Regions from separate parts of the Bacillus sp. FG16 genome, predicted to be linked through region 2. Evidence: riboswitches for the same ligand, from Rfam matches in the RefSeq annotation. Region 2 holds a riboswitch; the other holds the start of a gene.
The links. A riboswitch is a leader RNA that binds a small molecule or an ion and turns the genes downstream of it on or off. The one in region 2 is predicted to bind cyclic di-AMP.

Region 1 (6,474 bases), on a different contig from region 2:
AACTTATACATGATTTTAAAAATTAGATAGGTGGTAGAAATACATTGGCAACTACAAAACCATACAGAGTATTACTATATTACATGTACACAACAATTGAAAACCCAGAAGAATTTGCTGCAGAGCATTTAGAATTTTGTAATTCACTTGAATTAAAAGGAAGAATTCTTGTAGCAAAAGAAGGTATTAACGGAACTTGTTCTGGAACTGTAGAGCAAACAGAGAAATACATGGAAGCAATGAATAATGATCCACGTTTTGATGGTATCGTATTTAAAATAGATGAAGAAGAAGGGCATGCATTCAAGAAAATGCACGTACGTCCTCGTCCAGAATTAGTTACACTTCGTCTAGAAGATGACATTAACCCACATGAAATAACTGGGAAGTATTTAGAGCCAAAAGATTTTTATGAGGCAATGAAACAAGAAGATACAGTTATCATTGATGCACGAAATGATTATGAGTTTGATTTAGGACACTTCAAAGGTGCGATTAAACCTGATATCGAATCATTCCGTGAATTACCAGATTGGATTAGAGAAAACAAAGAAACACTTGAAGGTAAAAAGATTTTAACTTACTGTACAGGTGGAATTCGTTGTGAGAAATTCTCTGGTTGGTTAGTTCGTGAAGGTTTTGAAGATGTAAGTCAGCTTCACGGCGGAATTGTAACGTACGGAAAAGATCCAGAAGTACAAGGTGAGCTTTGGGATGGACAATGTTACGTGTTTGATGAGCGTATCGCTGTTCCAGTAAACCAAAAAGAACATGTTATCGTTGGTAAAGATCACTTTACAGGTGAACCATGTGAGCGCTATGTAAACTGTTCAAATCCAGAATGTAATAAGAAAATTTTATGTTCTGAAGAAAACGAAGCGAAATATTTACGTGCATGTTCTCATGAATGTCGTGTAAGTCCACGTAACCGCTACGTAATACAACATGAATTAACGGAAGAGCAAGTAGCTGCTGCATTAGAGAAAATCGAAGCAGGGAAGTAAGCTGAATTCGTATAATAAAAAGGGTACTCCAAGTTTTATTTTGGAGCACCCTTTTTTTATTATACAGTCCTGTCATTTGTCGTTTTTTGTCGATAAGTCGATATATTTAAAAAATCGCTGATATATTTCGAGTTGCGCTGATATAATCGGAAAATCGCTGATAAAAATTTCACTTACTGCAGCACACCAAGAATTTGAAAATAACCTTCTTTAGTTTTTATCCTCTTTCTCTTTAACGGCAGAAAGTACCGTTTGTTTTACCCAAGCTTTTCTTTGTTTATGCTGTAGACCCCATTGATATAAACTTTGGGCTCCTAAAATAAGTGAAATGACAATGCCGCTAATCGCAATTAATAGAGCGAAAAATTCAAGAGGGGACGATATTTTGTTTGAATCGGTGTTTCTTAAAAGGTCAATCATAGTAAACCCTAACATTTGGCCCACTACAGAGTAGAGCGTTAAAATTAATAATAAAAGGCTATCTTTTTTAGAGGCGACATTTTCTTGATATTTAAACAAACTATCAAGATTTTGTTTCGCGTTCGAGTATAGAACCTCAATATTAAAAAGTTTTCTTAAGCGGAAGAAAATATCTTCACTTTGTGATTGGGATACTAATTCTAAAGAAAAATAATTAGCAGTGAACGAATTGATCGAATAAATTAATTTCTCTATTTCATTAGTATCTTGTTCAATGTTTAGCTCAGCATAGGCGTTTGCCATTTTTAATAAAACAATTTTATGGAATAGGTTTAATAATAAAGCGTAATAAAATTCCCCGTACATTTGACTAGCAAGTTTAGAGATTTCGCGTTCTCCTTCATTTGTTACACATGTAAAAATATGTTCTTCCATTATGAAATAACGATTTGGAGCCCATCTCTGATAAGCATGTTTTTTTAAATATTCATGAATGTAAGGAAGGTTATTTGCGCTTACATATGGTTTACCATCACTTGTTAATCCGGAAAGACTGGAAGTACGATAAACATCCACTTCATTAAGTTCCATACCTTCTTTTAGTGACAATAAAGTTTGAACGTACATTCTTTGGTCTTCAAAGAAAGGGAAGGTTTGAAAGTATGAACTTCTTAATCTCTTCTTTTCAAAGAAATCAGTTACGCCATGAAATAAATAACCAAAAATGAATTTTTCAACTTGGGAATACTTTTTTCCGTTACATTCAATACAAATAGACTCATTTGTATCAGTTTTAGTTTCAAGTACACGGAAGCGAGCAGCGAATTCGATTGCTTCAGATAAAGTCATATTTGGAGCAGTGTTTACTTTTGTTCGAATTGTTAAGAAGCCAAGTTCATAAGGACAAAGTGTTACATCAATAGAGTGTATCTTGAATGGAATTGAAATAAGGTTTGTTGTTAAATGTCCAGTTAAGTTAAGATCCTTTGAATAACGTTGCAAGCCCTTTTGATGCTCTGAGTGAGGAAAGAGAATTTTATTTGTAAATGAAAGATAGTATGCTTCCATATTTTGATGTGAAACTTTAAACTCCCCATAATATGTATTTTCATCATCGAGATGATCGAGCCGAAAAGGACGAAAATCGTTTTTTTGTAAGAAAGGGAACATATCTTGTTCATATCCAGCTTTAAACGAAAACGGGAATATAAATTGAAATATAGCTGTTGCTACACCTTTTTCCTCAATTGCTTGTATTGCCTCCATCTACATTGTTTCCTTTCCATATATGCTATAGAAACAACATGCCCAAATTTATTTGAAAATAACCACTGTTTTATACTTGTTTAAGAGTGAAAATTCAGCTTATTTAGCAGGGAACATGTATAATGTTATGTATACTAAAAGTTATAAAATTGTATTTTAAAAAGGGGGATGCTGTATGCGGATTTTAGTATTAGGCGCTGGTGGAGTCGGAGGATTTTTTGGTGGCAGATTAGTCGAGAAGGGAGAAGATGTCACGTTTCTTGTTCGTAGTAAACGGAAAAAACAATTAGAGGAAAGAGGACTTGTAATCCGAAGTGTTAACGGGGATTTTTCCTTCCGACCGAAATTAATAACGAAAGAAGAGCGAACTTCTCCATTTGATGTCATTTTATTTTCAACAAAAGCGTATCACTTAAACGAGGCAATTCAAGATTTGAAGCCGTTTGTTGGCGAAAATACTGTAATCATTCCATTGTTAAATGGTATCGCTCATTTATCGCTATTACAAAAAGAATTCGGCGAAGAAAAAGTAATTGGCGGTTTATGCTTTATCGAGACGACGTTAAACAATCAAGGAGAAATTGTACAAACTAGCGCTGCCAACAGACTTGTGTTTGGAGAAATTAAGTCTCAAAATTCAGAGAGAGTAAAGCATATTTCTAAAGCATTTTCAGGTACGAAATCTAGTTTTGTTTTAAGTGAAAATATTACGCAAGATATGTGGCATAAATATTTATTTATTACTGTAATGTCAGGTGTGACAACGTTAATGCGTGCACCAATTGGACCAATCCGTGAAAGTGAAGGCGGCCGTGATTTTATCCGTAATGTGTTTGAGGAATCTGTACAAATCATGAGAGTATTAGGAGCTCCAGTAAAGGCTAATATTGCCCAGGAACATATGAAAACGATTGATAAAATTTCGTATGATATGAAGTCATCGATGCAGCGTGATATGGAAAAGGGTTCGTTTATTGAAGGGAAGCACTTGCAAGGATATTTACTGGATGTAGCAGAGAAATTTTCTATAGCGGCACCATTATTAGGAACTATATATCAAAATTTAAAGGTGTATGAAGAGATGACCTTTAACAAATCTGTAATAGAATTAGATGTATGAAAAAATAAAAAAGATAGCAATATATAAGTGTATTGCTATCTTTTTTATTTTTTTGTATGACAAATTATTTATTTCTTTTCGTTCTATCTGTCAAATTTATTTCCTGTTCACGTTTACCATATAACTGATTAATTTCATTTGCTACTGCATCTAAATATGAATCGGAAAAAATAGGCTTCTTTTCTTTAGACATATGGGTCTCCTTTGCGGATTTTTAATATTCATTATGTATATTTCTCAGCGGATTATGCGCAATCATTTTAATTTTTTTCTTATTAAAAATTTTTGTTTACTTTTTGAAAATAAAGGAGTATTATAATCCACAGTTTTAATTTTCTAAATCGCTGAAACCGCATGGTACGGGGGACCCGTTTTTACGGATTAGTACATAATCCGATGGGGTGAATCCTTGAAAAAGGTAGGGCTACTCATAGGCCCGAATCCGACAGCTAACCTCGTAAGCGTTATATTGAGAAGGAAGGTGGAGCTTGTGCGACAAAAAAAATAATGTCTACAAGTCTATTTCGCTATGGCTTGTAGACATTTTTTGTTTTCTGAAGAAATTGTTTACTTGCTGTAAAAAGCAGAAAAGTTCGTACAAAATTATTGGAGAGTGGACAGCATTGGTTTCATCTATTAAAAGATTTTTAATTGGAAGACCGTTAAAATCAACAGAGCTTGGAGAACAAAAGCTTAATAAAACGAAAGCTTTAGCTATTTTATCTTCTGATGCATTGTCATCAGTTGCTTACGGTCCAGAGCAAATTTTAATTGCTTTAGCAGGTGTGGGAGCGATCGCTTATTGGTATTCCATTCCGATCGCTGTTGGGGTATTAGTATTATTGACAGCCCTTATTTTATCTTATCGTCAAATTATTTTTGCTTATCCGCATGGCGGGGGAGCGTATGTTGTATCAAAAGAAAATTTAGGGATGAATCCAGGCTTAATTGCTGGAGGATCTTTATTAGTCGACTATATTTTAACTGTTGCGGTAAGTGTATCTGCAGGTACAGATGCGCTAACATCTGCTTTTCCTAGTTTACATGCACATAATGTAATCATTGCGATTATATTTGTTATATTTATTACGATCTTAAATTTAAGAGGAGTAACGGAATCAGCTTCCGTTTTAGCATATCCTGTTTATTTATTTGTTTTAGCACTATTTATATTAATTGGTGTAGGCATATATAATATTTTGACTGGTCACGTTTCGCAGGCTTTACACACGCCGATCGGAACGCCGGTTGCGGGCATTAGTTTGTTTTTACTGTTAAGAGCATTTGCATCAGGTAGTTCTGCTTTAACAGGTGTTGAAGCAATTTCAAATGCAATTCCGAACTTTAAAGATCCTGCGCCAAACAATGCTGCAAAAACATTGCTTGCAATGGGTGCATTACTTGCTGTGTTATTTTCAGGAATTGTATTTTTAGCTTATTATTACGGAGTGACGCCGAGTAAAGAAGTAACAGTTGTTTCTCAAATTGCTGAACAAACATTTGGACGTAATTTCATGTACTATGTCATACAAGGTACAACAGCTTTAATATTAATTCTCGCAGCTAATACAGGCTATTCTGCATTTCCTTTATTAGCGGTTAACCTCGCAAAAGATAAATTCATACCGAGAATGTTTACGATTAGAGGAGACCGTCTAGGTTACTCAAACGGTATTATAATACTTGGAGTTGCTTCGATTATTTTAATTGTAGCTTTCCAAGGACAAACAGAACATTTAATTCCGTTATATGCAGTAGGTGTATTTATTCCATTTACACTTTCTCAAACAGGGATGGTATTAAAGTGGCTTCGTGAAAAACCTGAAGGATGGGCTTTAAAATTAACGGTTAATTTAATTGGTGCAGTTATTAGTTTTATCGTAATGAGCATGTTCTTTTTAACTAAATTTGCACAAGTTTGGTCGATTCTTATTTTCTTACCTGCTATTATCTTCTTGTTTCATCGAATTAAGAAGCATTATGATGCAGTGGGTGATCAATTAAGTTTAAAAACTTGTGAACCTCTTATTCCAATTGAGGGGAATGTAATTGTCGTTCCTGTAGCAGGTATGACGCATGTAGTAGAAAATTCATTGAACTATGCGAAATCTCTTTCTGCAGATCAAGTTATCGCTGTATATGTTGCTTTTGACAGAGAAGAGGAAAAGAAATTTGAAGAGAAATGGAAGGTGTGGCAACCTGAAGTAAGGCTTGTTACATTACATTCTCATTATAGAAGTATTATTCAGCCGCTAACGAAATTCATTGATACAGTGCAGTATAAGGCAAGTGAATTGAATTACCGCGTTACGGTCGTTATACCACAGTTCATTCCGAAAAAAGGTTGGCATAACATTCTTCATAATCAATCCAGTTTACTCATACGTGCGTATTTACTTTATAAAAGAAATGTTGTTATTACGACAGTTCCATATCATTTGAAAAAATAAGAAGATTTTTGAAGGATAGCTTCGTGAAAATGAAGCTATCCTTTTTGTGTATATCCTATGCATAATTGCATATGGGTTTAAAAATTATATCGATATAATTTTATCGGTTATTTGCAAGTAGTGTTTTCTGTGGTGATATGTAGATATTTCAATCGATAAAGTGAATCGGATTATATTTTGAAATAAGGACATGAAAGCTTGAAAATAAAGGGAA
Region 2 (6,474 bases):
GAAGATACCACCAAATAAACTATTATCTGTGCGGAACGTTCCGACTGTTTCTGGCACTACCGTTTTTTCTTTCAGCGAAGCTGCCACAGCTAGCATCGTAATTAAACTAAAGTAGCGTCCTAAAAACATAACTAAACCAGTCGTAATATTCCAAAACGGTGTATTATCTCCTAATCCTTCAAATCCAGATCCGTTATTCGCAGCTGACGATGTATACTCATATACAACTTGCGTTAAACCGTGGAAACCAGAATGAGAAATAGCATCCGTCCCTAAATTTGTTGAAAGAGCTAATGCCGAAAATCCTAAAATGAGCAATGGATGAAATAAAATCGTGACCGCGATTAATTTCATTTCCTTACCTTCAATCTTTTTACCTAAAAACTCTGGTGTCCGTCCAACCATTAACCCAGATATAAACACCGCGATAATTGCATACATAATAATATTTACAAAGCCTGCTCCAACGCCGCCATACACTGTATTTAACATCATATTTACAAGTGGAACTAGACCGCCAATTGGTGTTAACGTATCATGCATTGTATTAACAGCACCAGTTTCAGCAGCTGTCGTTACTGTTGCGTATAGTGAAGAAAATACTGTTCCAAATCGTACTTCTTTCCCTTCTGTACTTCCTTGTACATGTTCGATACCCATTCCATTCAATGCCGGATTCCCGTTTAGTTCAGATGTCGTAATCGTTATAAATCCTAGTAAAAACACCATAAAAAGTGACACGAAAAGGATGCGGCCTTGTTTTTTATTTCCGACCATTCGTCCGTACGTAAATGGAAGTGCTGTTGGTAATAACATCATAAGCATCATTTGCAAAATATTACTCATTTGTCCTGGATTTTCGAAAGGATGCGTAGAGTTTGCTCCGAAAAATCCACCGCCGTTATTTCCAAGTTCCTTAATGGAAACGAATGATGCAACAGGTCCACGTAAAATACTTTGCTTTGCACCTTCAATCGTTTGTGCTGTAACCGCCCCATCTAACGTTTGTGGTACACCAAGTGCGACAAAAACTAGTGCCGCAATAAATGCGATAGGAAGAAACACTCTCGTTAACGCTCTCGTAAAATCAACGAAAAAGTTACCAAGTTCTTTTCCAGCAAGTCCTCTTATAAAAGCCATAACGAGCGCTAATGTCGTTGCTGGTGCCGCAAACATTAAAAATGTAATTCCGATTAATTGTGATAAATAAGATAAACCATTTTCACCGCTATAATGCTGTAAGTTTGTATCAGCCATAAAACTAATTGCTGTATTAAAAGCGAGCGTAGGCTCCATCCCTTCAATATGCGCTGGATTTAGTGGCAGCACACCTTGTAATCTGAAAATGAAGTATACGACAACGATCATAAATCCATTTAATAAAACTAATGATAATGCGTACTGTTTCCACGTTTGATTGTATGCTTTTACACCCGTAATTTTAAAAATAAGTTTTTCAAAAGGCCCGAATACTTTATCTAACGTTTTGCTACCTTGAAAAGCTTTTTCTAAATAAATCCCCGTTGGCTTTGCTACTAAAATAAACAAGAGCATTGTAATAATGACTGCAACCCAAATCATAATGAATGATTCCCCCTAATTAAAACTTCTCTGGATTTAATAATGCATACACTAAATACACTGTAATTGCTGCGACAATAACCGATAAGACAATCATCATGATTGCTTTCCTTCTTTCACAACTTTATCTGACCAACTTGCAAGACTTGCCATCGATGCAACTAATAAAATAAAAATCCCGACCATTACAACATCTAACATAACTATCCCTCTCTTCTTTTGTAAAAATTTACCATTAAAATATTAAAAAAGAACACTGAGCTCTACTCAGTGTTCAAAAAATGAACAACAAAAAGTAAACCTCCTCTCTAAACGCTTACGAGGTTAGCTGTCGGATTCGGGCCTAAAGAGTAGCCCTACTTTCAAAACTGAAAGATTCACCCCAAGTGACGATGCACAAAATTGGTTCCCCCGCTCCATTTCTGGAACTCAGCGATTTTAGGTTTTTTTGGAAATTTTATGAATGATTTATGAGAGTAAATATACTCCTCTATATTTCACTTGTAAAGGGCTAAATTTCTGAAAATAATAATATTTACATTCGTTTAAACGCTTACATTGAAGATTATTACTATTATTTCATCTATTTTCTTTATTTCTCTTCTCTTTTCTTAAAAATGACCTTTTAAATATGAAATAAAAAGAGCGAATGACATGAAGTGCATAGCTTGTTGCACTCAGCATTCGCTCTTTTTTATTCAACCTTTATTCTCCTCGTAAAAATGCACGTAAATTTCTCCCACGAATATAAACTTGTGTCAATTCTGCATGTAGCTGCTCATACTCGGTAATATCCATCTCTAAATACAAAGCATCTTTTGATGGTAATATAATATATGGCCCGGGAAAAAGGGGATCAATCTGAACCAATTCTTGAACTCGCTCTACCGATACTGCCCAACGATTTGCTATATCTCCAAGTAATAGTACCTTCATCATTTCTTCCCCCGCCCTATTCAAAAAATAAAAAAGAAATATTATCACAATTTGTAAACACGACAAACTTAGCTCCAATTGTTTCATAGAGCCTCGCTGGATATCGTTTATTCCTTGTAACAACAGTAATAGGTGCTTGAAAAGAAAAACGAATGTGTTCTGTGAAGAAACTAACGATTGGAAGCTCATCCCCTAGTAAAATCACCTTCTTAATGCACTCACAAATACTAGTAAAATCCTGCTCCTTACTACAACTATAAGTCCAATCAAACCCACAATTCCTAACTTCAGCCGCTACCTCTTCATTTGCTGTAAAAATAATTAACTCATGCTGAAATGCAACTAGATCTCTTAAACTATTTACCTTACTTTCTTCTCCAACACAAATAAGTGTTAGTTCCATGTACCTCATCCTCCTTAGTATAAAAGAAATCAAACATAGATTGATATTCCCCTATACTAATCAGATCGATGAAGTGATGTATCCATCATGGCACCGTCCTCTCTCAAGACGCTTACGAAGTTAGCTGTCGGATTCGGGCTTTGAGAGTAGCCCTACTTTCAAATTTGAAAGATTCACCCCTAGTGACACTGCACAAATTGGTTCCTCCGCTCCATATAATTGGACTCAGCGTTTACAAAAAAATATATTCTGGCTGATATATTACTCCTGTATTTTGAAAAAGTAAACAGAAAAAAAGCCAGTTATAAAACTGGCTTTTCACTTACCTATACACGCGTTCTATTCACTTTATACGCAAAATGATTCGTCGGTCCATGACCACTACCAATATTCAATGGCTCTTCAATTGCTATACTAATAAATCGTTTTGCTTCTTGAACAGCATCTTCAATTGAGTATCCTTTCGCAAGTCCTGCTGTAACCGCTGAAGCAAATGTACACCCACTTCCGTGCGTTTGCTTTGAAGGAATTCGCTCGCTTCTAAACTCAATAAATTCTTCTCCATCAAAGAGGAAATCAATTACTTCATTACCTTGATATTCTGCATGTCCGCCCTTCATAAGCACATATTTAGCACCTAATTCGTGCAATACTTTTGCAGCTTCCTTACTATCTTCAACATTATGAATCTCCATCCCAGTTAACACTTCTGCTTCTGGAACATTCGGTGTTATAACGGTTGCTACTGGTAATAAATATTCTTTTAATGCATGAACTGCTTCTTGCTGTAATAATGATGCACCGCCTTTTGCGATCATAACGGGATCTAGCACAATATTATTCCAGCCAAATTTTTTAATTTGTTCTGCAACAATTTGAATTATTTCACTACTAAATAACATTCCTAGTTTCACTGCATCTGGTGTTAAATCCGTACCAATTGAATTCAGCTGTTCTGTAATACCTTCTAACGGAACAGGATATACCCCTTGAACGCCAAGCGTGTTTTGAGCAGTAATTGCCGTAATAGCCGTCATTCCGTATACACCAAGCTCTTGGAATGTTTTTAAATCCGCCTGAATTCCAGCACCGCCGCCACTATCAGATCCTGCAATTGTTAAAGCTTTATTCACTTTCATCCCACTCATCCTTTTCTATCCAAAATAGCGATGATAAATCGTTTTTGCTTCGCTTATATCTTTCGTTCCATGTACGAGCACACGGCCATCTTTAAAGGCGACTAACCTCTTGTCTTCAACAGAAAATGATAATAAATATGGATTTACATTTAAATCATTCACGCGACCTTCCAGCAACTCTTTATATTGTTCAAAATTCATTTCTTCTTTATGAGGTGGTCTAATTTGAACTGTATTTCGCCCGCATAAAACTGCTGTTTTTGATGTGTTCTCTTTATTTAAATACGGATACAATGCATTCTCTCCACATGAAGGACAATTATGCTGGCGAAGCTTTTGTACATTCATACATGAATACTCATTCTTCCACATATCAAACGATACAAGCCCATCTCGAAGTGATTCGTAATCTTCTACTAACAGTTTAAGAGCTTCTGTTACTTGATGAGAAACGACAAGAGATACAGCAGGTGATATAATACCCGCTGTATCACATGTTGCCCCGCCAAGCGGAATCGACTGTAATAAACATGATAAACATGGTGTTTTACTAGGAAGGATTGTGTAAGAAAGACCGTAACTACCTACACATGCACCGTAAATCCATGGAATAGAATATTTTTGTGCTATATCATTCACAATAAAGCGTGTTTCGAAATTATCAGTCGCATCAATCATTACATCAACGTTTGTAACAAGTTCTTCTAGCTCTTCAGCTGTTACATCTTGAACGAGAGCTTCTATTGTTACATCGCTATTAATCTCTTCTAAACGTTTTTTAGCCGCTATAGCTTTTGGAAGATTATTCTTTACGTCGCTCTCTGCATACAATTGTTGTCTTTGTAAATTACTCCAATCTACATAATCACGGTCAACAATTGTTATCTTGCCAACACCTGCTCTTACAAACATCTCTGCATTTGCACTACCTAATGCACCTGCACCGATAATAAGCACATGCTTTTCTCTTATCTTTTGCTGTCCTTCTTCTCCAATTGGAGAAAATAGTTCTTGGCGAGAATATCGATTATTCAACTACGCTCATTCCTTCTAAAGGACTACTTGCAGTTGCACAACGCTTACGTGCAATACGACCTGCTTCAAATCCTAAACGGCCTGCTTCAATACTTAATTTCATTGCCTGCGCCATTTTAATAGGATCTTTCGCTCCTGATACAGCTGTATTTAATAACACGCCATCTGCTCCTAATTCCATTGCAAATGCCGCATCAGCTGGGCTACCAATACCGGCATCGACGATAACTGGTACTGTCGCTTGTTCAATAATGAAGCTCAAATTTAATGGATTTACAATACCAAGTCCTGATCCGATTGGAGATGCTCCTGGCATAATCGCATGCACGCCAAGCTCTTGTAATTTACGTGCTAATACAACATCATCAGATGTGTACGGAAGTACGATAAATCCTTCTTCCAGTAACATTTCAGATGCCTTTAACGTTTCTACCGGATCCGGTAATAACGTTCTATCATCACCAATAACTTCTACCTTTATCATGTCACAAAGCCCAGACGCTTTTGCTAATTTTGCAATACGAACAGCCTCTTCAGCATTTTTTGCCCCTGCTGTATTTGGTAATAACGTATATTTTTTCACATCAAGTTTCTCTAATAAATTAGGTTGCTTTGCATCAAAGATATCCATACGACGTACCGCAAACGTTAAAATTTCAGCTTCAGAAACGTCAATTGCCTTTTGCTGTACGTCAAAATCAGGGAATTTACCTGTTCCTAATAAAAGTCTAGAATGAAATGAAAATGGTCCAATGTTTAACATAATCAACCGCCTCCTACGAAAGTTACAATCTCAATTTGGTCTCCATCAAAAACAGATGTATCTGTATGATCATCTTTTTGTAAAATATCTTTATTACGCTCTACTACAACAATTCTGTTATCTAGTTCTAAATGTGTAAGTAGCTCAGCTACTGTTTTTACACTCGCTGGCACTTCAAGTTGGTTACCATTAATTTTTAACTTCAAACTTCCATCCCCCTTTCTAAACTCTTCTAGAAAGCAATGAATCTAGCAAATGATTTTCTTGCTTTCCTTCTATTAAATCAGCCATATACTGACCAGAAACAGGACTTAATAAAATACCGTTTCGATAATGCCCAGTACAAGCATATAAACCTTTTATTTCTTCATGCTCTCCCATATAAGGAGCTTCATGATTCGATTGTGGTCTTAATCCTGCCCATGTACTTTCCCATTCCGCTTCTTTTAAAGCTGGCAATATTGTATAAGCACGCTCCAATATAGAAGTTATACTTTCTGGCTGCACAGTTTTATTGAACGTATGGGGCTTCATTGTTGCCCCAATTACGTAACGCCCACCGCGCTTTGGAGCAATGTAAAATCTTTCTTGAAAAATAGGTGCTTTTAAAAGTTGTT

Region 1: linked by a shared signal. The riboswitch ahead of ACODS7_RS20425 (APC family permease) and the one ahead of ACODS7_RS22960 (hypothetical protein) in region 2 are both predicted to bind cyclic di-AMP.

The regions. Positions count from the first base shown of each region.
Region 1 is NZ_JBMDKC010000060.1:24,987-31,460, reverse strand. Features, by position in the region: gene trhO (oxygen-dependent tRNA uridine(34) hydroxylase TrhO) at 45-1,004, shown strand; gene ACODS7_RS20440 (hypothetical protein) at 1,215-2,690, opposite strand; gene panE (2-dehydropantoate 2-reductase) at 2,866-3,810, shown strand; gene ACODS7_RS20430 (hypothetical protein) at 3,875-4,003, opposite strand; cyclic di-AMP (ydaO/yuaA leader) riboswitch at 4,143-4,289, shown strand; gene ACODS7_RS20425 (APC family permease) at 4,434-6,260, shown strand.
Region 2 is NZ_JBMDKC010000076.1:8,941-15,414, reverse strand. Features, by position in the region: gene kdpA (potassium-transporting ATPase subunit KdpA) at 1-1,581, opposite strand, end outside; gene kdpF (K(+)-transporting ATPase subunit F) at 1,601-1,678, opposite strand; gene ACODS7_RS22975 (SipW-dependent-type signal peptide-containing protein) at 1,678-1,782, opposite strand; cyclic di-AMP (ydaO/yuaA leader) riboswitch at 1,881-2,026, opposite strand; gene ACODS7_RS22970 (hypothetical protein) at 2,161-2,283, opposite strand; gene ACODS7_RS22965 (hypothetical protein) at 2,287-2,520, opposite strand; gene ACODS7_RS22960 (hypothetical protein) at 2,534-2,920, opposite strand; cyclic di-AMP (ydaO/yuaA leader) riboswitch at 3,014-3,161, opposite strand; gene thiD (bifunctional hydroxymethylpyrimidine kinase/phosphomethylpyrimidine kinase) at 3,247-4,059, opposite strand; gene thiF (thiazole biosynthesis adenylyltransferase ThiF) at 4,075-5,094, opposite strand; gene thiG (thiazole synthase) at 5,087-5,857, opposite strand; gene thiS (sulfur carrier protein ThiS) at 5,860-6,063, opposite strand; gene thiO (glycine oxidase ThiO) at 6,080-6,474, opposite strand, start outside.